Regions from separate parts of the Thermaerobacillus caldiproteolyticus genome, predicted to be linked through region 2. Evidence: riboswitches for the same ligand, from Rfam matches in the RefSeq annotation. Region 2 holds a riboswitch; each other region holds the start of a gene.
What was found. Region 2 has a riboswitch for cobalamin ahead of metE (5-methyltetrahydropteroyltriglutamate--homocysteine S-methyltransferase). Riboswitches for the same ligand answer to the same signal wherever they lie in the genome.
Positions count from the first base shown of each region.

Region 1: another riboswitch for cobalamin. It lies ahead of ISX45_RS05595 ((2Fe-2S) ferredoxin domain-containing protein); the one in region 2 lies ahead of metE (5-methyltetrahydropteroyltriglutamate--homocysteine S-methyltransferase).
Region 3: another riboswitch for cobalamin. It lies ahead of ISX45_RS00360 (ribonucleoside-diphosphate reductase subunit alpha); the one in region 2 lies ahead of metE (5-methyltetrahydropteroyltriglutamate--homocysteine S-methyltransferase).

Region 1 covers NZ_CP064060.1:1,132,016-1,139,410, reverse strand. The annotation lists gene cobK (precorrin-6A reductase) at 1-320, opposite strand, end outside; gene ISX45_RS05625 (sirohydrochlorin chelatase) at 341-1,171, opposite strand; gene cobJ (precorrin-3B C(17)-methyltransferase) at 1,189-2,751, opposite strand; gene ISX45_RS05615 (energy-coupling factor ABC transporter ATP-binding protein) at 2,768-3,574, opposite strand; gene cbiQ (cobalt ECF transporter T component CbiQ) at 3,575-4,309, opposite strand; gene ISX45_RS05605 (energy-coupling factor ABC transporter substrate-binding protein) at 4,306-4,590, opposite strand; gene ISX45_RS05600 (energy-coupling factor ABC transporter permease) at 4,594-5,334, opposite strand; gene ISX45_RS05595 ((2Fe-2S) ferredoxin domain-containing protein) at 5,348-5,728, opposite strand; cobalamin riboswitch at 5,871-6,063, opposite strand; gene rraA (ribonuclease E activity regulator RraA) at 6,140-6,622, opposite strand; tRNA gene ISX45_RS05585 (tRNA-Gln) at 6,733-6,804, opposite strand; gene ISX45_RS05580 (tetratricopeptide repeat protein) at 6,998-7,395, opposite strand, start outside.
Region 2 covers NZ_CP064060.1:1,608,644-1,616,038, reverse strand. The annotation lists gene ISX45_RS07910 (ferrous iron transporter B) at 1-673, opposite strand, end outside; gene ISX45_RS07905 (FeoB small GTPase domain-containing protein) at 642-1,376, opposite strand; gene ISX45_RS07900 (FeoA family protein) at 1,363-1,620, opposite strand; gene ISX45_RS07895 (IclR family transcriptional regulator) at 1,798-2,274, opposite strand; gene ISX45_RS20065 (helix-turn-helix domain-containing protein) at 2,299-2,505, opposite strand; gene ISX45_RS07890 (hypothetical protein) at 2,921-3,193, shown strand; gene ISX45_RS07885 (acyl-CoA thioesterase) at 3,438-3,875, opposite strand; gene metE (5-methyltetrahydropteroyltriglutamate--homocysteine S-methyltransferase) at 3,895-6,183, opposite strand; cobalamin riboswitch at 6,338-6,538, opposite strand; gene ISX45_RS07875 (iron-hydroxamate ABC transporter substrate-binding protein) at 6,885-7,395, shown strand, end outside.
Region 3 covers NZ_CP064060.1:63,016-70,410, forward strand. The annotation lists gene ISX45_RS00345 (YkvA family protein) at 47-319, shown strand; gene ISX45_RS00350 (TerC family protein) at 333-1,019, shown strand; gene ISX45_RS00355 (ribonucleotide-diphosphate reductase subunit beta) at 1,064-2,104, opposite strand; gene ISX45_RS00360 (ribonucleoside-diphosphate reductase subunit alpha) at 2,125-4,410, opposite strand; cobalamin riboswitch at 4,535-4,731, opposite strand; gene ISX45_RS00365 (hypothetical protein) at 4,864-5,358, opposite strand; gene ISX45_RS00370 (carbon starvation CstA family protein) at 5,680-7,395, shown strand, end outside.

The sequences.
Region 1 (7,395 bases), 480 kb from region 2:
TTCTCGGAACGAAACGACTGCGACTTTCGCTCATAGCGTATATACGGAACGTTGGCACTATGAGCGGCGCTTATTGCATTTTTCGATGCTTCTTCGGCAAACGGATGGCTTGCATCTACCACCGCTTTGATATCCTGTTGTTGAATTAACGCTTCCATGTCAGCGGCAGTTAAACGGCCAACATACACCTCTAACCCTGCTTGCCTCAATTCATTTGCGGCATGGTCTGTCACAACCGTTGTTAAGACGGGGTATCCCACTTCTTTAATTCGCAAGGCTAACGCGCGCGCATCGCTCGTTCCTGCTAACACCAAAATCATGAACGTTTCCTCCCTCTGACTTAATGGTGATGGTGGTGGTGATCGTGGTGCTCTGCGAGATGAAGGCGATATTGACATACATCACAGTTCATCTTAACCGCTTGACCGAGCGCTTCTTCGAGACGATCGAGCACAATCGTTTGCAGCTTTGGATGAAATCCAAAGTACCCAGCTAATTGAAATTCTATGTTCGGATATTGTGCACGGAACTGGATGATTTTTTCCTCAAGCCGCTTTATTAGAACACCTGTAAAGAGAAAGTATGGTAAAATCACGATTTTCCGAGCCCCTAACTTCACACAACGCTCTACTCCTTCTTCCAAGAGCGGAGCAGTCACCCCCATAAACGCTGGCTCCACCAATGAATAGTTCGTTTGCTCCCAAAATAAGCGGGTAATTTTGTATAAATCGCTGTTCGCATCAGGGTCACTTCCCCCGCGTCCAAGCAGCAATACCGCTGTTTCCTTATCAGGAGCTTCGACATTTTCACCGATCTCTATTAATCTCGTTTTTAAAATGGCAAACGTCTGTTCATGAATGCCGATTGGGCGGCCGTACGTCAACGTAACATGCGGGTATTTTTGTTTTGCCTCATCAATAGCTGCCGGAATATGAAGCTTGGAATGACCAGCAGCTAACAGAATAATCGGAATGACGATCACTTCATCAGCTCCTGCGTTTACGCATTGCTCAATTCCTTCGATGATAGTTGGTAAGCCAAACTCTAAAAAACACGTTTCTACATAAAAAGTTGGATGGATTTTCGGTCTTAGTTGCTCAACAAATTGCCGAACTTGTTCATTTCCTTCCGGGTCGCGGCTTCCATGCCCGACAAATAAAATAGCTTTCATTCTAGTTCCCCCCCTTTCTACTCCCCACATGCCGGCACTTCAATTTGTACGACCTTTTCGTCTTCCTTGTATTCGAATCCCCCCACTTGTTTCACCCTCTGAAAAAACTTATGGAACCGTTCATTTGGATGCCCTTTTTCCTTGTATTCTTCGATAACGCGGGTAACGACATCGATGATTTCGCTAGGCGGAACTCCCTCGGCAACAAGTCGTCCTGGATGCGCGTTTCTTCCTATCGTCTTTCCACCTAAAAACAAATCAAACGCTCCTTTTCGGTATACGATGCCAATATCCTCTCTAACCGCACCATAACAAGCCATTCCGCAGCCATTAAAGCCGATCTTTACTTCTTTTGGCAGCGATATTCCGCCAATTCGTTTTTGCAACTCTTCTGCATACGGAATCGCTTCTTTTTTCTCTCCATCACAAAAATCGCACGCCTTTAATGTCAACACATTGCCGACAGGGAAGACGATGAATTGAGCACTTCTCAACTTCGCAATGACTTCTTCCGGCTCAGAAGTGGGAATCTCTAGCTTCATATAATGGTCTGGCGTATACATCATCGTCCCTTCTTCGCCGACAATTTCCGCCATCACCATCATTTGCTTCGGAGTAAACGTTTTATTGGCAACTCCGGGACTGACAGCCACTTCAAGAATTGAAGGGGCAAAAGTCGTTGCTTGGTGGTTTTGAGCAGCGATTTTTTGTAACGCTTGTTCTGCAATATCTCGCGCACGCGCTCCTTCACTTTGGTCCAACGCCCACGGCTCAGCTTCTTTCCGTAGGCGTTCATGCGGCTTTAATGGCTGTTCGAGCGCACTTAATGTATACTTTCGCTGATATCCACGCGGAGTAATCATGAAACCGTCATGGATAAATGTCGATGAATTCCCGATAATGACAGTCGTTAACATCCCGATTTCGTGTTCAAGCATATGTTCTAAATCAGTAATGACAATTTGTTGGCGCTTGCGATAGGCACTTTTCACTAAACCAACAGGTGTTTGCGGCGAACGATAGCGTAATAAAATCCGCTGCGCTTCGGCGATTTGTCGCGTTCTTCTGCCGCTTTTCGGATTATAAAGAGCGATGACAAAATTGGCAGCCGCTGCAGCTTCGATCCGCTTTTCAATGAGCGACCAAGGAGTTAAATGGTCGCTTAAGCTAATCGTACATGCATCATGCATTACCGGCGCTCCCAATAAAGACGCACACGAGTTGATCGCGGAAATTCCCGGAATCACTTCCACTTCAATGCCGCTTTCTTTCGTCCATCCTTTCTCGATTAATACTTCATACACAAGTCCGGCCATTCCATACACACCAGCGTCCCCACTGGAAATCACCGCCACTTTTTTACCTCGCTCTGCCCATTTCACTGCTTCCTGAGCACGGCTTACTTCCTCCGTCATTCCGGTGCTAATGAGTTGTTTTCCCGTGATAAGATCCGATACGAGTTCAACATAAGTCTTATAGCCAATGATGACGTCACTTTCTTCAATTCCTTCGCGCGCCCGTTTTGTCATGTGATCCACACTTCCCGGACCAAATCCAATGATTAACAACTTTCCTTTCATTTCTATCACCTTTCTTTTACACTTTCATTCTTGCTTTTATTTCTTCTATGCTGCGCGGAATGCGACGCTCATTAGGAAATAAGGTGTTCCATACAGCCGCTAACAAAGGAACTCCAATTTGAAATTGTTTTAGCCTTTCACCTTGGACAAAGACTTCTTCCGGCTTCCCTTGCATCACAATTTGTCCATCGTGCATAACGAACACCACATCTGCCCATTGGAAAACGAGATCAAGATCGTGCGTCGCCATAAACACCGTAACCCCTTTTTGATGAATATCGTTTAATTTTTCCATAAAACGCTCCACTTGTAAGCGATCTAAGTACGCTGTTGGTTCATCTAATATTAACAAACTTGGTTTCATAATCATGACAGAAGCGAGCGAAAGCCACTTTTTTTGTCCTAGGCTTAAATGATGGATCGGCTTGTCCCTCCATTTGTGTAAGGAAAAATCATCCATCGTTTCTTGAAGGAGCTGATTTATTACACTTTTTTCTACACGCAAGTTATGCAAGCCAAATGCCAGCTCTTCTGTTATGGTGGGAGCGATTAGCTGATGCTCAGGATTTTGAAATACAATGCCAACTTCTTGCCGCCATTTCTGCAATGTCTTCTGTTTATAGTCGATTTTCTTTCCTTTCCAATACACTTCACCACTGTCCGGTATCAATAATCCATTCGCATGTAAAAATAACGTTGTTTTCCCACAGCCGTTATGACCAATAAGGGCGCACTTTTTCCCAAGTGGAACATGCAGTGACAACCCTTTTAATACACATTGCCCGTCTGGATACGTATAATAAACATCCTGAAATTTCAACATTTATAACAGCTCTCCCCCTATTACTCCCAATAGTACAATCATAACCACTCCGATAATCGCTTCGAATAAATAGCGTTTACATAACACGTCCCCTTCTTTTTGCACATAAGTGATTTCGCCAGAAAAGCTGCGGGCACGCAAAGCAAATGATAATGCTTCATAATATAGCCATGTTTTTTGTATAAGTTGAAATATAAGCATCGCTGCATGACGCCAATGATTTCCACCACTTCGCGCTTTCATAGCAACATGAAGTTCGTCGGCTGCTCGGGCAAAAACAAAAACAAATCGGTATGTTAAAAACAACAGCTCAATGATAATTGATGGAACTTTCATTCGCTTTAACGTATAAAGAAACTCTGTAAACGGTGTTGTTACAAGAAGAAAAAACAGGCACGACCAAGCTGCAATGGATCGAAAACATAGTGTGATCACTAAACTGATATTGCTGCTGTTCACAGAAATATGAAAAGAATGATCGATCGAAACAATAAGAAGGGGGAAACTAACACAAAGAAAAGTCAAAACAAGCAATAACGCTTTCACATACACCTGCCATGAAACACGCGCATACCAAACAATCCATACCGCCAGCCAAATGATAATAACGGTTTGCATGTCACGATTTCCTAACATGACGATAAAAAGCAGAAGAAAAGAAAAGAAAACTTTTTGTTCAGGAGGTACCTTTCGTAATCGATTGTTGTAGGCAATTGTATCAAACCGGCTCATCATTTTGCTTCATCTCTTCGATCAGCACGTCCTTTATATACGCCGATAATATACCCGATCACTCCTGCTCCAATTGCTGCTTGTACTGAAAATAACAGCGTTTCTATTTCTCCACCAGGCGGCTCAAATATCGTTTCAAACCAAGGTTTATATTTTGGATCAATCGCTTGAATAGCTTTTTCTGCCTTATCATCGGTGCCACCGAACTCAGAATGGCGAATAAACGATAATGGTGCTGCAACAAGAATGACAGCGAGAAGGAGAAGGAAGACATTTCGTTTCAATTTTTACACCCCTTTACGCAATTGTTCTAATTCATGGCGGCTATACGTACAAAGGAAATTCCAAACAATCACGGTTAACAGTCCTTCTGTAAGTGCAAGTGGTATTTGAGTGATAGCGAAAATACCTACAAACTTTAAAAACGAAGCGCTAATTCCGCCAGTAGCATCAGGGAAGGCTAATGCTAATTGAAATGATGTGACAACATAGGTCGCCAAATCAGAAAAAAAGGCAGCCAAGAAAATGATAAGACGTTGAGAAATACTAGTCTTCATACCAAAGCAATAAATTCCGTAAGCCACCAACGGACCAACAACTGCCATAGAAACAGCGTTTGCACCTAGTGTCGTCAGCCCACCATGAGCAAGTAACAGCGCCTGAAACAGTAAAACAATGCTCCCCATTACCGTCATCGCAAGCGGACCGAACAAAACAGCACCTAACCCAACTCCTGTTGGATGAGAACTGCTTCCCGTCACAGACGGAATTTTTAATGCCGAAAGAACAAAGGTGAATGCTCCGGACAGAGCCATGAGCAACTTCAATTCAGGATTTTTACGCGTCACACGCAATAAAGAACGCAGTCCTAAAATAAAAAAAGGTAAAAAAATGATCCACCAAAAAATAACCCACTTAACCGGTAAAAATCCCTCCATGATATGCATTGCAAACGTAGATGTGGAGCTGCTAAATGTAAAATAAATGCTCAAACAACATACCAAAAGTGCTAATTTCCATTTATTCATTTTTCTCACCTTTCTACTTTCTAGAAACTTTCAAAACACCAATGGGGGCAGTCGATTTCTCTGACATCGTCAACCCGTTTTTCGCATCATATCGATATGTCATCACCTCTTCTAACAGCTGACCATCTCGCAAATGTTTTTGCACAAGTTCTCTTCCCTTTTCCGCGTTCATGGCTTTGTACCATACTCCTTCAGGGTAGACGATGACAACACAGGCATCTTCACACCGGCCGTTGCAGCGTGTTCGAGATGTATGTACTTCGCTGTCCAATCCCAAACGCTCAATTTCCGAGCGAATCGCTGTTGTCACTTCCTCACCCCCTTTTCGCATACAACTGCCTCCATTGCAAATAAGAACGTGATGTTTCATTCCGATTAAATTCCATGTCGCCACTTTTTTCCTCTCCTTTTTCGTCCAAATAAAAAAGCACCTCTATACGTAGAGGTGCAGAAAAAATGCATATAATAAGCCAGCCGTTAAAAACCGATATAAAGGCACACTTTTCCCAGCACGTCTACCTATAATCCCGTAGGTATCCGTCTGAACAAATAAGGCAGGTCTCCTGACTTAGGATCTTCATTTCATTGCGTCTTCCCGAAAATTGCTTTCAGTGACATGATGCAATGAAACTCCCCATCACAGTGGCGGGTACCGTGACGGCTTTTCACCGTGCTTCCCTTTTAAGCCTATCCCTTTATGAGAAAGGCACCTTACTTGCTTTGACGAGTCATTCAGTTTTCAATGGAACAAGCTTCCTTATCCATAGTATTATAAATTTTCGAAAAACGTCAACAACTTTTTTCATCATTCTGCTTCAGAAAGCTTCGTTTGCGAAATGACGATCCCATCGCTGTCGGCATACACATAAGCGCCCGGCTCCCAGCGCACACCGCCAAATTCGAGCACAACATCACGCATTCCTTTTCCTTCTTTTTTGCTTTTCACCGGACAGGTGCCGATAGCCATGACCCCAAGCGGCATCTTCGCTATTTCAGCCGAGTCGCGAATGCAGCCATGAATGATGACACCTGCCAGCCCGCGATCGCAGGCGATTTGCGCAAGCCGATCCCCCAATAACGCGCAGCTTCGTGATCCTTTTCCATCGACAACGAGGACAGATCCTTTCGGAATCGTTTCAAGTGCTTGACGCACAAGCACATTATCCTCGAATACATCAACAGTGGCAATCGGTCCAGAAAATTCCTTTTTCCCCCCGTAAGAATGTAGCGATAATTGACAAACTTGAAGTTGTTCGAAAAATTGGTCGCATAAATCCGCTGTTTTCACACCAATCCCCTTCCCTGTATGTCCGTTTTTTATATCATTTGACACTTTTGTCAAAAATCCTTCCAAACAAAAGAAAAAGGCCAAGCGCCATTCGCTTGCCTTTATAGGAACTGGGCTAGCTGGATTCGAACCAGCGCATCACGGAGTCAAAGTCCGTTGCCTTACCGCTTGGCTATAGCCCAATGAATTAACTTCATGAGTTACTTCTTTGACTGTACTACGTGAGCTGACACCGCAGGACAATTTCAATAATTTCTGTAAGGGAATTTGGGAAATCAGTTGACATGAATTTGCACTTCGGTATACCTTTTTTGTCTGTTCATTGATAGTTATGCCCTGTCTTCAACAAATTATACAAAAAGTCCACGCCCTTTATCACTCTAAATGGTCGGCATAATACTTTAGAGCTCTCTGGTAACTATGCAATTCTTCATCATCAGTCGTATCGATTAGATTTTTTAACACAATTTCCATCGATTCTGAATATCGTTTCAGACTATATAATGTTAATGCTAAAAATATTTGGATCGGCCTATAATCGGGAAACTGTTGCTGTGCTTTTGTTAAAACTTCCAATGATTCGTCATACTTACCCAAAACGCGATAAGTGCTTCCTAAACAAACAAATGCATCTTTTAAACTTTCTTCTTTCAGTCCTAAACGAACCGCTTTTTCATAAAATTCAACCGCTTCTTTTTCCAATCCCATCGAATCATGTACTTGCCCGCAATAAAAATGAATTTCACCATCATTCGGATAACGTTTGACCAAAT
Region 2 (7,395 bases):
TAAGCGTCGGCCATCTTCCATTACATGGAACGAAGTTATTGGTTAAAATCGCCAACATTCGTTCACGAGGAGATTCGATGATTCGTGTTGACATAATAGCCGCCGCATTACAGCCAAATCCCATCGCCATCGTCAACGATTGCTTTCCATGTGCTCCTGATTTTTTAAATAATCGATCCATATTAAAGGCAACACGAGGAAGATATCCATAGTTTTCTAATAAAGCAAAGATTGGGAAGAAAATGGCCATCGGCGGCAACATGACGCTGACGACCCAAGCTGTTCCGCGATATAAGCCTAATACTAAAATACCATATAGCCAATCAGGTGCATGAAGTTTTTCAAACGCGAACGTTAAATATCCTTCGATCCATCCAAAGAAATTCGCTAACATCGAAGAAGGAATATTGGCTCCAGCAATCGTTAAGTAGATAACAACCGCTAACATAGCAAGCATAATCGGGAATCCCCATAGCTTGGAGGTCACAATGCGATCCAGCCGTTCTGTCTCATATTGCTTGCTTGGTTTTGTATATGTGACGGTTTCATTGCAAATCTCTTGTGAGGTTCGAAAGATCGCCGAGACAATTTGTTCTCTCGTATCTCCGTTTGATAATGTTTGGGCATATTTCATCAGATGATCAAACGGATTTGGCGGAACGGTTACTCGCATACCTAGCCACCTCCTTGAATGAATGGTGATTTTCTTGTTTTAAAGCATCAAGAAGGGATGTGTCGCCATCTAGCAAACGGAGCGCTATCCATCGAGCAGGATACTTGTCGCCAACGATTTCTTTAACGAGAGGGAGAAGTTTTGCAATTTTTTCTTCGATCGAGCGACTATATGGAATGACAATTGGTTTTGTTTGGATTGCTCCACGAATCATAAGGTCAATGGTGTCGAGCAACTCGTCGATGCCTTCTTCATTGCGCGCAGAAATCGGCACAACAGGGACTCCTAATTTTTTCGCTAGTTTAGCAATGTCAATGCGGATGCCCTTCTTTTTTGCTTCGTCCATCAAATTGACACATACAATCACGCGATTGGTCATTTCTAGTACTTGGAGTGCCAAGTTTAAATTGCGCTCAAGCGCCGTTGCATCTAAAACAACAATGGTGACATCAGGCTTTTCAAAAATAATAAAGTCTCGCGCCACTTCTTCATCAGCCGAATTTGAATATAAGGAATACGTTCCCGGAAGGTCAATGATTTTATATTGTTTATCTTTATACGTAAAAAATCCTTCCGCATGAACAACCGTTTTTCCCGGCCAGTTTCCCGTATGTTGTCGCAATCCAGTTAACAAATTGAATAATGTGCTTTTTCCTGTATTCGGATTTCCTGCAAGCGCAATCGTATATTCATTCGTTGTCATCGCGTATCCTCTCCCCATAAATATTCGAACTTTCTTCTATTCGTAACGCAATCGTCGTATTGCTTACTTTATAAGCCGTCGGATCTCCTAACGGGCTTTTTTGCAGTACCGTCACTTCACACCCCGGCACAAATCCTAAATCAAGCAATCTCCGTTTCATCGTTCCCTCTATATCCAGCTTCTCAATGCGAAAACGTTCTCCCGGTTCTGCCTCCGACAAACGATCAAATTTTGTTGGAGCCACAATAGTTTCCTCCTTATCAATAATTTGTACAAAGATTATAATTTTTCCCTAGGCCAAATTTTAATTTTATCTTATTCAATGAATGTCATTTTGTCAATTATTTTTTATGAAGTAAAAAACCTCCCTGATTCGCTAGTAAAGAACGTAAACGAAGGGGAGGTTTTTCTCTATATGTACTTACCACTCATAATAACCAAGCAAATTCGAGATCTCTTGTCCTGCTCTGCAAACATGTTCAACAAAACGCGGAGTATCATTGGAGAGAATGCGTTGTTTCGGTCCGACAACGCTTACAGCAGCGACCACCTCACCCGAGTAATCGCGAATGGGAGCTGCGATGCTGATGACTCCTTCGTGTAATTCGTCAATGCAAACAGCATACCCTTTTTGGCGGATTTCTTCTAGGTTGTGACGAAATTGGGTAGGGGAGGTGATCGAATTAGGTCCGCAATGCGGGAGGCCCTGCTGGATAATGCCTTCGGACTGAAAGGCAATGATAACTTTTCCAGAACTTGTACAAGAGCAAGGATTATTTTTTCCAACGTGTGAAAGTAAGCGTACGGGATGTTTGCATTGCACTTTATGCAAGTAGATGGTGCTCGTTCCTTCTAAGACGGAAATGTGTGCGGCTTCTCCTAGATGATGGGAGAGCATCTCGGCTAATAATTCCACTTAAAGTTAAAAGTGAAAGCCCCAGCTGATATTCGCGCGTCTTTTGATTTCTTTCAACACGAATCCTTCTTTTTCTAAAGTTTTCATTAAACGATGAACGGTGCTTTTATTCAAGCCATCTGAATTTGAAGTTTCTGTAATTCCTAATTCAGGTTTGCTTGTGGAAAGCAGATGAAGAATTCGTAATCCGTTTTTTAGACAGCGCTGCTTCAGTTTTCATAACGAATTTCGTTAATTTAGGAATAGAGTCTCTATTTATTCATTGGATCGGAAATGGAAACAGAATATAGAACCCGATTGTTTTGGTTCAAGATCGGTGCACTAATGGAGGCAATTCTTTATGGAGCTCCTTGATGCTTAGCGCATATTCCTGCTTTTTCATTTGCTTTCATTTGTCTTGAAATATTTCAGAGGAAGTAATCGTTTTGGAAGTATAGGGAGCCAGTCCTTTGTGAATCACTTTATCAATGACGTCTTTTGGTTGAAAAGCAAGAATGAATTGATTGCCCAGAACTTGTGCAAAAATCTAGATTATTTTTCCAGCGTAGAAAAGTAGCCTGACAAGGTGCTCACATTCGATTTTATTGAGATAATTTTGTTGTTTGCACCGCTCGTTTAATGGCTGAATTTGCCGACTGAAACCGCTGTCGGTCTTGTTTTTTCAATGATTCGCAAAGATGGCATTTTGCTGTTTAATGAGGAAAATCAGGTGTTGTTGACGACGATGTCGACATTTCAGCTATTTCTTGACGTTTATCTCGCTTCCACTTACAGTGAATGCGCGGTTATCTTTTGGACGATTGCGAAGGAATTAGGGATAAGGGAGTCACTGTTATTATCAGGAAAGCAAATAATCACATCGTTTACATCTGCACTTCTGCTTTCAATGTTGTTCGGGTGATGATCGAAAATACCTACTAGATGATGCTTTGACTTTTTGAACCAAAAGCCGGAGATGAAACAATGAGTGGAAAAGCAATAAATTGTTTCAAACATAATCCGGAGAACGTCATTGTTCGCAGTGGATCTCATGTTTTTAAGATTGCCCATCTTTTGGAAGAGGTATAAAGCAGCATGGACTTATGTTTGGCATATATTTGATTATAAAAACTGAGCTGTCTCATAGACAGCTCAAGTTTTCTTCTCTATTGTCTTTGCTTTTTGATGGATTCAATGAATGCTTTTTCTGTATCATTGACAACGACTTTTGGTACAGGGGTTGGTTTTCGATTTTGATCAATCGCAACCATTGTTAGAAAGCATGTTGTTGTTAAGTGATGTTCTCCAGTAAATAAGTCTTCTGTTTCTACTTTCACAAATACTTCCATAGATGTCCTTCCAGTGGAAAAGACAAATGCTTCTAGTTTCAAAATATCTCCTACTTTTGCCGATGAAATAAAGTCTACTTTGTCAATCGATGCGGTAACTACCGCCTTTCGGGCATGGCGCATTGCAGCGATTGCCGCAATCTCGTCAATATAAGCCAAAACGGTGCCGCCGAAAATGGTCCCTAAATGATTCGTGTTGGAAGGAAGGACGAGGCGTGTTTGAACCGTTCTGGACTGTTGAATAGGAACCCCCATTTCTTTTTCCCTCCATAATTTATTGAGAGACCGTTTTGGTTACGAGTTTTTGGCGGTATATCTTTGCTGCTTCGACCATTACTTTTAAAGCAGCTATTGCTTCCTCCGCATTTCGCGTTTTTAATCCGCAGTCAGGATTTACCCAGAACTGATGATGGTCTAGTACTTGCAATGCCCGTTCTATATTTTCGCCAACTTCTTCGATTGTTGGAATGCGTGGGCTGTGGATGTCATAGACACCTAAACCGATTTCTCTTTCATACCGATAAATTTCAAAGGAATGAACGAGTTCTCCGTGGCTTCGTGAAGATTCTATTGAGATGACATCCGCGTCAAGAGCGTCAATGGCCTCGATGATATCTTCAAACTGAGAATAGCACATATGTGTATGAATTTGTGTTTCGGGCTGAACGGAACAAGTCGCTAAGCGAAATGCCTCAACGGCTGCTTCTAAATATCGTGTCCGCTTAGAGCGCTTCAACGGTAACCCTTCGCGTAATGCTGGCTCATCGACTTGAATCATGCCGATTCCGTTCTTTTCTAACGCCAGAACTTCTTCGCGAATTGCCAGAGCGAGCTGACGAAGAACATGAAATCGATCTATGTCGTTTCGTACGAACGACCAGTTTAAAATCGTCACAGGTCCTGTCAACATTCCTTTGACAGGTTTATGAGTTAATGTTTGCGCATACGCTGTTTCATCTACCGTCATTGGCTTGTTAAAAGCGACATCTCCGAAAATAATCGGGGGTCTTACACAACGAGAGCCATATGATTGCACCCATCCATTTGTCGTGCAAGCGATCCCGGTTAGCTTTTCGCCAAAAAATTCAACCATATCCGTTCGTTCAAACTCTCCGTGCACCAACACGTCAATATCTAGTTTCTCTTGAATATGGATCCAATTTTTGATTTCTTTACGGATAAATGATTGGTAGTGTTCTTCTGTCCATTCGCCTTTTTTCCATTTCAGACGAGCTTGACGAATTTCTTTCGTTTGTGGAAAACTACCGATTGTGGTTGTCGGTAGTACGGGCAAATTCCAGCGCTTCTTGTGATCATGTTTCCGTTTGGAATAGTCGATTCGTTTTGTCGGATATGTTTCGATATTCGCCAGCGCTTCTTGGACGCTTTGTACATTCCGGGATGAGGACATGACAAATGATTGATAATGGCGATCGTAATGTCGAAAATCGTCAATTGTCCGATCTCCTTTTACATATTGAGTAAGTTCGTATACCTCATCCAACTTTTCATCAGCAAACGCAAGTGCTTCTTTCAGCAGTGGCGGCAATGATTGTTCATGTTGAACTGTAACAGGAACGTGCAATAAGCTGCATGATGGCTGAATGATTAGGCGATCTACATCAATATAATGAGCGAGGTGATCGATGAAGTTTGCTTTTGCTTCAAGCGATGACTTCCATACATTTCGTCCATCAATGATTCCGGCAGCAAGAACTTTATCATCCGGGAACCCCCATTTTCTCATATGTGATACGTTTATGCCTTCGTCATGAACAAAATCTAAACCAATTCCGGCCACAGGCAATGATACGATTTCTTTATAATGAGAAATGCTTTCGTAATACGTTTGCAAAATAATGTGAAGAGAAGGAAGTGCCGCATGAAATGCATCGTATACGTCATGAAAGAAGCGAATGATCGTTTCATCTATATCCTGTACTAAAATCGGTTCGTCAATTTGAACCCATGATACTCCAGCCTCATACAATTCTTTTAACACTTGAATATAAATAGGAATTAAAGAAGACAGATGGGTTTTGAAATCGTTATGATCGTATTTTTTTGAAAGTAATAAAAATGTAATTGGACCTAACATAACTGGTTTTGTATCGATATTCAGTTCCTGTTTGGCTTCTTCGTAAAGATGCAACAGTCGGTTTTCTACCAAGATAGGAGTTGTGTTTTCAAGTTCAGGAACGATGTAATGATAGTTTGTGTTAAACCATTTCGTCATTTCCAATGCGCTTTGGTGTTTAGCTCCTCTGGCCATGGCGAAATATGTTTCCAATGAACCGCCGCTCATATGTTGGAATCTCGAAGGAATATATCCGAACATAAATGCCATATCAAGCATATGGTCGTACAATGAAAAATCACCAACAGGAATAAGATCAATTCCTTTTTTCATCTGTTTTTGTACATGACGAAGCCGAAGCCGCTTCATCGTGTCATACAATTCGGTTTCAGATATGGCTCCATTCCAAAATGATTCTAGTGTTTTTTTCCATTCACGGCGTTCACCAATTCGCGGATAACCAAGATTTGAACTAAAAACGGCCAATATGAGCACCTCCAAGTGAATTTATATCTCAACACAAATAAAAAATCCCTCTTTTCCGCAGTAAAGTAAGAGGGGTGAGAGATGACTAACTTGTGTTGAGATATGCAAAGTGCCCCAACATCATGATCCTCACTCCTCCCTATGACGCGTAGGTCGTAAGTGCATACAACAGGCAGGTCTCCTGACTTAGGATCATCGTTGGCTATCTCCTTCCCATTTCATACAAGAAACAGTGGATGATGATAGACAACTCCCCATTACAGTGGCGCGACCGTGTTGGATTTTCACCAAACTTCCCTTTTAAGCGACATAGAAGGGATTCCGACTATGTCACACCTGTTGCGTGAACTTGAACTATATGAAATTGATTTATGAAATTCAGAATAAGTGATTTTTTCTGTTTTTTCAACAAAAATTTTGTTTCAGCATTTTTCTTAAGCGGGACATTATTTCTAATCAAGGAATCAGCTCATGTTCTTTTCGGAATTGTAAATTGCTCAAGTACAGTAAATTGAATTTATCTTCTACAATCAAATGCATCTATATGCTGAGTCTAATGTTATTTAAGGATATAAAAAACTTTATTCAACAGGGGAGGGAGAGTTGAATGGATATAAAATTTTTAATTGACAAGTTTAATGATAATGATTATCATTATTTATGGTTTTGATAATTAATTTCATTTATAAAGGGGGGATAATTTGAAAAAGAGATTGTTGCTAGTATGTTCTCTCCTGCTCCTTTTGTTAATGGGAGCATGCGGTAATCAAGGGGGGCAAACTGCGTCTGGACACGAAAAACAGGCGAAGACAGAAGAAAAAGAAACAAGAACATATAAAATGGTGAATGGAAAAGAAGTTGAAATTCCCAAAAATCCAAAGAGAATTGTAACGGACTTATATTTAGGTGAAATTTTAGCTCTTGGAAAAAAACCTGTTGGGGCAACTGATTATGAGTTAAAAAACCCATTTCTTACAAAAGATCAGCTTTCTGGAATTAAAGATATTGGGACTCCTATTTCACTTGAAAAAGTTACAGAACTTAATCCAGATCTCATCATTACTTCAGATTCCGAAATATACGATAAGTTATCAAAAATTGCTCCAACAGTTCTCATTCCTTATGGTACATATAACAATGATGTTCGCGAAGATATAAGAGCATTTGGAAATCTTTTGGGCAAGAAAAAGGAAGCAGAGGAATGGATCAAGA
Region 3 (7,395 bases), 1.5 Mb from region 2:
AATAGTAGGGGGTGGATTTTATTCTTTAATGCACGAGGAGGTTGTGATGAGAAAATTATTCACAAGGCTGCGATTCGTTTTGAAAATCCGCCGATTTATCCCATTTTTAATAGAATTTTTTCGATCTAAGGAAGTCGCTGCTTACAAAAAGATCATCTCTATGTTGTTTATCGTCGGATATATCGTATTTCCGTTTGATCTTATTCCAGATTGGCTTGGTATTTTTGGAATCATAGACGATGTAACGGTACTTATGTTTATTTTCCAACAAATTGTGAAGATGGCACCTTCTCACTTAAAAAATAAATACGGTGTTTAAGGAGGAATGATACATGGAATTGTTTTCTATGGAATTTTTGTCAGCACTTCTGTCCATTGTCATTATCGACCTTGTGTTAGCAGGGGATAATGCGATTGTTATCGGACTGGCAGCGAGAAATTTACCGAAGCACCAGCAAAAGCAAGCGATTATTTGGGGAACGGTCGGAGCGATTGTCATTCGGGCTTTAGCGACATTAGCGGTCGTATGGTTGCTGAAAATTCCGGGATTATTGCTTGTTGGCGGCATGTTGCTAGTATGGATTGCGTATAAGCTTCTTGTCGAAGAAAAAGGACATGATGTGGAAGCTGGGAACAGCATGTGGGAAGCAATTCGTACGATTATTATTGCTGATGCGTTAATGGGATTGGACAATGTATTAGCAGTAGCAGGAGCTGCACACAACAACCCTCTATTAGTGATTTTAGGACTGTTAATTTCTGTTCCGATTGTCGTGTGGGGAAGCACATTGATCTTAAAATGGATTGAACGATTCCCGATCATTGTTACCATCGGGGCGGGAGTACTTGCGTGGACTGCTTCGAAAATGATCGTTGATGAGCCGTTTTTAGAGGGATATTTTGCGAACCCGATTGTGAAGTATGGATTTGAGCTACTTGTTGTGGCAGGGGTTATCATTGCTGGTACGATGAAAAAAGCAAGGGAAAATAAACGAGGAGCCTTGAAAGAGCAAGGATGATTTATCAAATGAGCCGCCAACAGCAAGTTGGCGGCTTTTTTGTGTTATAATTCATCGAATCCGTTATCAATATTCACTTTTGTATACTGTCGTGATTTTTGTTCAAAGAAGTCCGATTTTCCGAGATCGACTTCTTCGTATGCTTTAATCCAGCGAAGAGGGTTTGTCCGATAACCCTCAAACGGGCGTTCAAAGCCTAGCTGATGGCAGCGGACATTGGCATAAAACTTAATGTAGGCGCTCAAGTCTTCCATGTTAATGCCGTCGATTTTATTGCCAATAATATAGTTGGCCCATTCGATTTCTAGCTCGGCTGCTTTCATGAAGGTTTGCTGAACGAATGCAGCGAGTTCGGGTGTGTTGTATTCAGGATATTCGCTGAGCACTTCTTTGAAAATCTTTGCGAATAAGTCGACATGAATGTGCTCATCGCGGTTAATGTAATTAATCATTGTGCTTGTGGCGACCATTTTTTGGTTGCGCGCTAAGTTGTAAAAGAAGGCAAATCCTGAATAGAAAAACAATCCTTCCAAAATGACGTCATAGACAATCGATTTTAATAAAGTTTCCACATTTGGATGTTCGGCAAATTCTTTGTATCCGTTTGTGACAAAGTCGTTTCGCTTTCGCAAAATCGGTTCGTTTCTCCAAAACTCAAACACTTCATCCTGCTTGCTTTTTGTTACAAGACTCGAAAGAACATATGAGTACGAGTGATTGTGAATAACTTCTTGTTGGGCAAGCATAATCATGAGCGCATTAATGCTAGAGTCGGTAATGTAATCGGCGACCCTGCCGGCGTAATCGGTTTGAATGCTGTCAAGAAGCGCTAGCAGCCCGATAATTTTTAAAAATGCATCTTTTTCATCGTCGGTTAAGAGCGGAAATTGTTTAACGTCTTGGGACATATTAATTTCAAACGGCGTCCAAAAGTTAGCTAGCATCCGTTTATATTTGGCAAATGCCCACGGATAGGCAATGTCGTCCCAATTCAGGACATTCGAGCTTTTTCCGTTGATAATTCGCGTTGAGCGGTTTGGCGCTTCCGGATCCATAATCACTCGTTTTGTTAATGTATGTGTCACAACAAATTCCCCCTCTATTATTAACTTGCGCATGACTCACATTCATCGATCGTGCTGGAAGTTGAGCGCACATAATACGTTGTTTTGAGTCCGAGTTTCCAAGCGGTGAGATGAATGTCAAGAAGCTCTTTTGCTTTAATGGTGTTCATGACGTAAATGTTAAAGGAAATCGCTTGGTCGATATGGCGCTGACGGGCAGCATTTTGCTTGATGCTCCAGCGTTGGTCAATGTGATAGGCAGATTTATAGTACCAAGTCGTTTCTGAGTTTAGATCCGGTACCGTAACCGGAATTTTGTAATCTTTCTTTTCTTCAGCATATACTTTTAAAAAGATTGGATCGATGCTGGCAGTACTTCCGGCAATAATCGATGTTGACGCATTCGGAGCGATCGCCATTAAATATCCGTTACGAATGCCGTTCATTTTCACTTGTTCTTTTAGAGTGTCCCAATCAAGGCTTGATGAGCGATCGTATCCTCGTTTGGCAAAATAAGCGCCTGTTTGCCAATCGGAACCTTCAAAAGCTGGATAACTTCCTTTTTCTTTTGCGAGTTCCATGCTTGCTTGAATCGTTAAGTAGGCAATTTTTTCGTATAGCTTGTCTGCATAGTCAACCGCTTCTTCCGATTCCCAGCGAATGCCTTTTAATGCGAGCAAATGATGCCAACCGAACGTTCCAAGTCCGACAGCGCGGTATTTTTGATTGGTCAACTGTGCTTGTAAAACAGGAATGTTATTTAAGTCAATGACATTGTCGAGCATGCGTATTTGAATCGGAATCAGCCGTTCTAATACATTATCGGTCACCGCACGTGCAAGATTGATGGATGATAAATTGCAGACGACAAAATCGCCCGGTGTTTTTTCGATAATAATTTTTCCGTCTTTTGTATATTGTTGCTCGACGATGGTCGGACTTTGGTTTTGCGCGATTTCTGTACAAAGGTTGCTGCAATAAATCATACCGAGATGAGCATTCGGGTTTTTTCGGTTGACTTCATCGCGGTAAAACATGAACGGCGTTCCGGATTCAAGCTGGCTGCGCATAATCCCTTTCATAATTTCAATTGCTGGCACTTTTTCTTTGGACAAGTTCGGTTCATGAACGCATTGCCAATATTTTTCGCGGAAGCTGCCGCTGCCTTTTTCCTCGTCATAAAAGTCTTCCAAACTAAATCCCATCACTTTGCGTACTTCATGCGGATCAAACAAATACCAATCACCGCGCTTCTCGACCTGTTCCATAAACAAGTCAGGAATACAAACGCCGGTAAATAAATCATGCGTTCTCATTCGCTCATCGCCGTTATTTAATTTGGCGTCTAAAAAGGCGAAAATATCTTTATGCCAGACGTCTAAATAAACGGAGATGGCTCCTTTTCGCTGCCCTAATTGGTCGACGCTGACAGCGGTGTTATTTAATTGTTTCATCCATGGAATGACCCCTGATGAAACGCCTTTAAAGCCTTTGATGTCGCTGCCGCGGCTACGAATTTTACCAAGATAGACGCCAATTCCGCCGCCTGATTTAGAGAGATTGGCAATATCGGTGTTGCTGTCGTAAATTCCTTGTAAGCTATCGTCTACTGTGTCTACAAAGCAACTCGATAATTGTCCGTAGCTTTTTCCGGCATTGGCAAGAGTAGGCGTGGCAACGGTCATGTATAAATGGCTTAATGCCCAATACGCTTCCTTGATTAAATCGAAACGGAGTTGCTTTGGTTCTTGGGACATTAATGTCATCGCAATGATTAAAAATCGCTCTTGTGGCAGTTCATATAAGTTTCGATCAAAGTCACGCGCAAGATAGCGATCCGCAAGCGTGCGAATGCCAATGTACGTGAATAGCTTGTCTTTTTCCGGGTCAATCAGTTTGGAAAGTTCGATGATTTCGTCTTTTGAATAATTGTCGAGAAGAGATGGACTGTAAACGCCTTTCGAAACGAGCGTCGTAATCAAATGATAAAGACAACCATAACGCTCGTTTGCGTCATATCCACGGTTTTTTGCTGCTTCTTTGTACAAACGCTTCAAATACATTCGTGCACAAACAAACGTCCAATCCGGCTCTTCCTCGTTAATATAAGACAGCCCTTCAAGAATAAGCAAATGAGCGATTTGTTCAGACGAAAGGCGGTCTCTACTTTCAATCGCTTGAATGATTCGATTGACATATTCGTCTGTCTGTAAGTGCGGAAAATCTTTGGTTACGTCATGGATAAAAGAAATCAGTCTTTCGCGCGAAAACGGTTCTGTTTGTCCTGTTTCCGTCGTGATTATTGTTGTTTTCGTATGTAAGCTCATTGTTTCTCCTCCTCATCCCAATAAAAAAATCCACTCAAGTTTGAGTGGATGAAACGATAGCGTAAAAAGGGTACGAAAAGCCCTTCTTAAACCATCGTTTCATCTTCTCAATCCCCGAAGAATGTGAAACGTAACAAGCAAGGCAGGTCTCCTGACTCGTGTTTCTTCCTACTTTGGATCCTTCCCGTATACGCGCCGCAGGAGCCTTCGTATACAGTGGAATTTCCATTTCGTCCACACATACAGTTGCGGGGACAGTTCTGGATTCGCACCAGATTCCCTATTAAGTCCATTCGGACACCATTGCTTGCGGTTTTTGATCGAAAACTATATGTAGTTTATTTTTCGGGTGACCAACACAATATATTGTGTTGGTGTAGGTGCTGGTACCATCATATAATAAATCAATGGAAATTTCAACTATGTTTTTTTGTTCTTCTGATAGGATACGTGTTATCCGAGAGGAAGGGAAAGATGTTCTTGTTTTTTATTTGATAACCTATCTAATTTTGTGAGCAACGATTTAAGAGAAAATCCGATAATGGCACCGGGAATGACCGATAACATCGGCAGCCAAATCGGACCGAAAAATATACCGAAAATGGTTATGTGAGGTGAATACATAAGTCCTACCGTGACAAAATAAGCGGCAAAAACAAATGGAAGAGAGGAATACATAGATTTTCCCCCACCTGCATCTTTGTAGGCGTCCCACATAGCGAAAAAGTATAAACAAGGATAGAACATTAGCCATTGATAGTCGATAACTTTGGCTGCCTCGACGTTTTTCCCTAAAAAACTTAATTGAATTGCTTCGTTAAATCCAGATTGCATGTTAATGAGAAATTCTAAGAGGATAAACACTGAGCCTTTAAAGTATTTTTTGTTAAGGAATTGCCCAAATCCTGGTAAAGCAATGCTCCATAATAATTGTTCAATCGCTTTCACGTTCTTTAACCCTTTACTTGTAATTTTGTTTGGTTGAGAAGACATTTGACTGAAAAAGGTGATCGTTCCCTTGGTTTTATATGGACACCTTCGTTTTGGGTATAAAAAAAGTTATTTCAATTACATTTTTTGCAAAAAGATGTATTTTATGCTTTTTTAAAATAGTAAAAAGTCTAAAGCGGATACTAGCTTAACGAATGTACGGCAACGTTAACGGACAGATTGGCCGAATTTTCATATGGAAGTTTGGGAAATATTCTTCCAATTTTTCAGAATAATTAGTATAATGAGATTTGAAGAGACACAAAGGGGGAAACAAGCGTGAGAGGAATCAAATCAATTCTACTTTGGGGGCTGATTTCTGTCCTTGGGGCAGCTGGATTTGCCGTTTTAGCGTTACAACGCGGGGAGACGGTCAACGCCATTTGGCTGATTGTAGCTGCTGTATGCGTGTATGCAGTGTCATATCGTTTTTACAGCAAATTTATTGCTCAAAAAGTGTTTCAACTTGATGACAATCGGAAAACACCTGCGGAAGTGTTTAACGATGGAAAGGATTATGTACCGACGAATAAGTGGGTATTATTCGGACACCACTTTGCAGCGATTGCCGGGGCTGGTCCGCTTGTCGGTCCAATTTTAGCATCGCAAATGGGATATTTGCCGGGAACGCTTTGGATTATTGTCGGGGTTGTTTTAGCTGGAGCAGTACAAGATTTCATTATTTTGTTTGCGTCGATGCGCCGTGATGGAAAATCACTTGGCGAAATGATTAAAGAAGAGATAGGACCGGTTACGGGCTTTATCGCACTGCTTGGGATTTTAGGAATCATGATTATTTTATTGGCGGTATTAGCGCTCGTTGTTGTGAAAGCGCTTGTAGGAAGCCCGTGGGGAATGTTTACAATTGCGGCAACGATTCCAATTGCCATTTTTATGGGCATTTACATGCGCTATATTCGTCCGGGACGGGTAGCCGAAGCTTCCTTGATCGGATTTGTGCTATTAATCGCGTCGCTTGTTGCCGGTCAGCATGTAGCGGAACATCCAACATTAGCGAATATGTTTACTTTTAAAGGTGAAACGATTGCGCTGTTAATGATCGCTTATGGGTTTGTTGCTTCAGCGTTGCCAGTATGGTTATTGCTTGCACCGCGTGATTATTTAAGTACATTCTTAAAAATTGGAACGATTGTCGGTTTGGCGTTAGGAATTCTTGTTGTTGCACCGGACTTGCAAATGCCAGCGCTTACAAAATTCATCGATGGTACTGGACCTGTTTTCGCGGGTGATTTGTTCCCATTCTTATTTATTACGATCGCATGCGGAGCGGTTTCGGGATTCCATGCGCTCGTTTCATCCGGAACGACACCTAAAATGATCGAGCTTGAAAGCCATGCCCGTCCGATTGGATATGGGGCGATGTTGATGGAATCTTTTGTAGCGGTAATGGCACTAATCGCTGCATGCGTGTTGACGCCGGGAGTCTATTTTGCAATCAACAGCCCTGCAGCGGCGATCGGCCAAGATGTTGTGCAAGCAGCACAAACGGTGTCGTCATGGGGATTTACTGTCACTCCAGACGTTTTACAAGAGCTTGCTAAGGATGTCGGCGAACAAACGATATTGTCTCGTACAGGAGGAGCACCTACGCTAGCCATTGGCATGGCGGTAATTTTATCAAAAATCATTGGCGGTAAAACGTTAATGGCGTTTTGGTATCATTTTGCGATTTTGTTCGAAGCGTTGTTTATTTTAACTACTATCGATGCAGGGACGCGCGTAGGACGTTTTATGATTCAAGATATTCTTGGACATTTCTATAAGCCGCTTGCGAAAACCGATTCTTTACTAGCAAATATTATTGCGACTACGTTATGCGTATTGGGTTGGGGATATTTCTTGTATCAAGGAGTTATTGATCCACTTGGGGGTATCAATACATTATGGCCGCTCTTTGGCATTGCGAACCAAATGCTAGCGGGAATTGCCCTCTTATTAGGGACAACCATTTTATTTAAAATGGGCAAAAAGGCG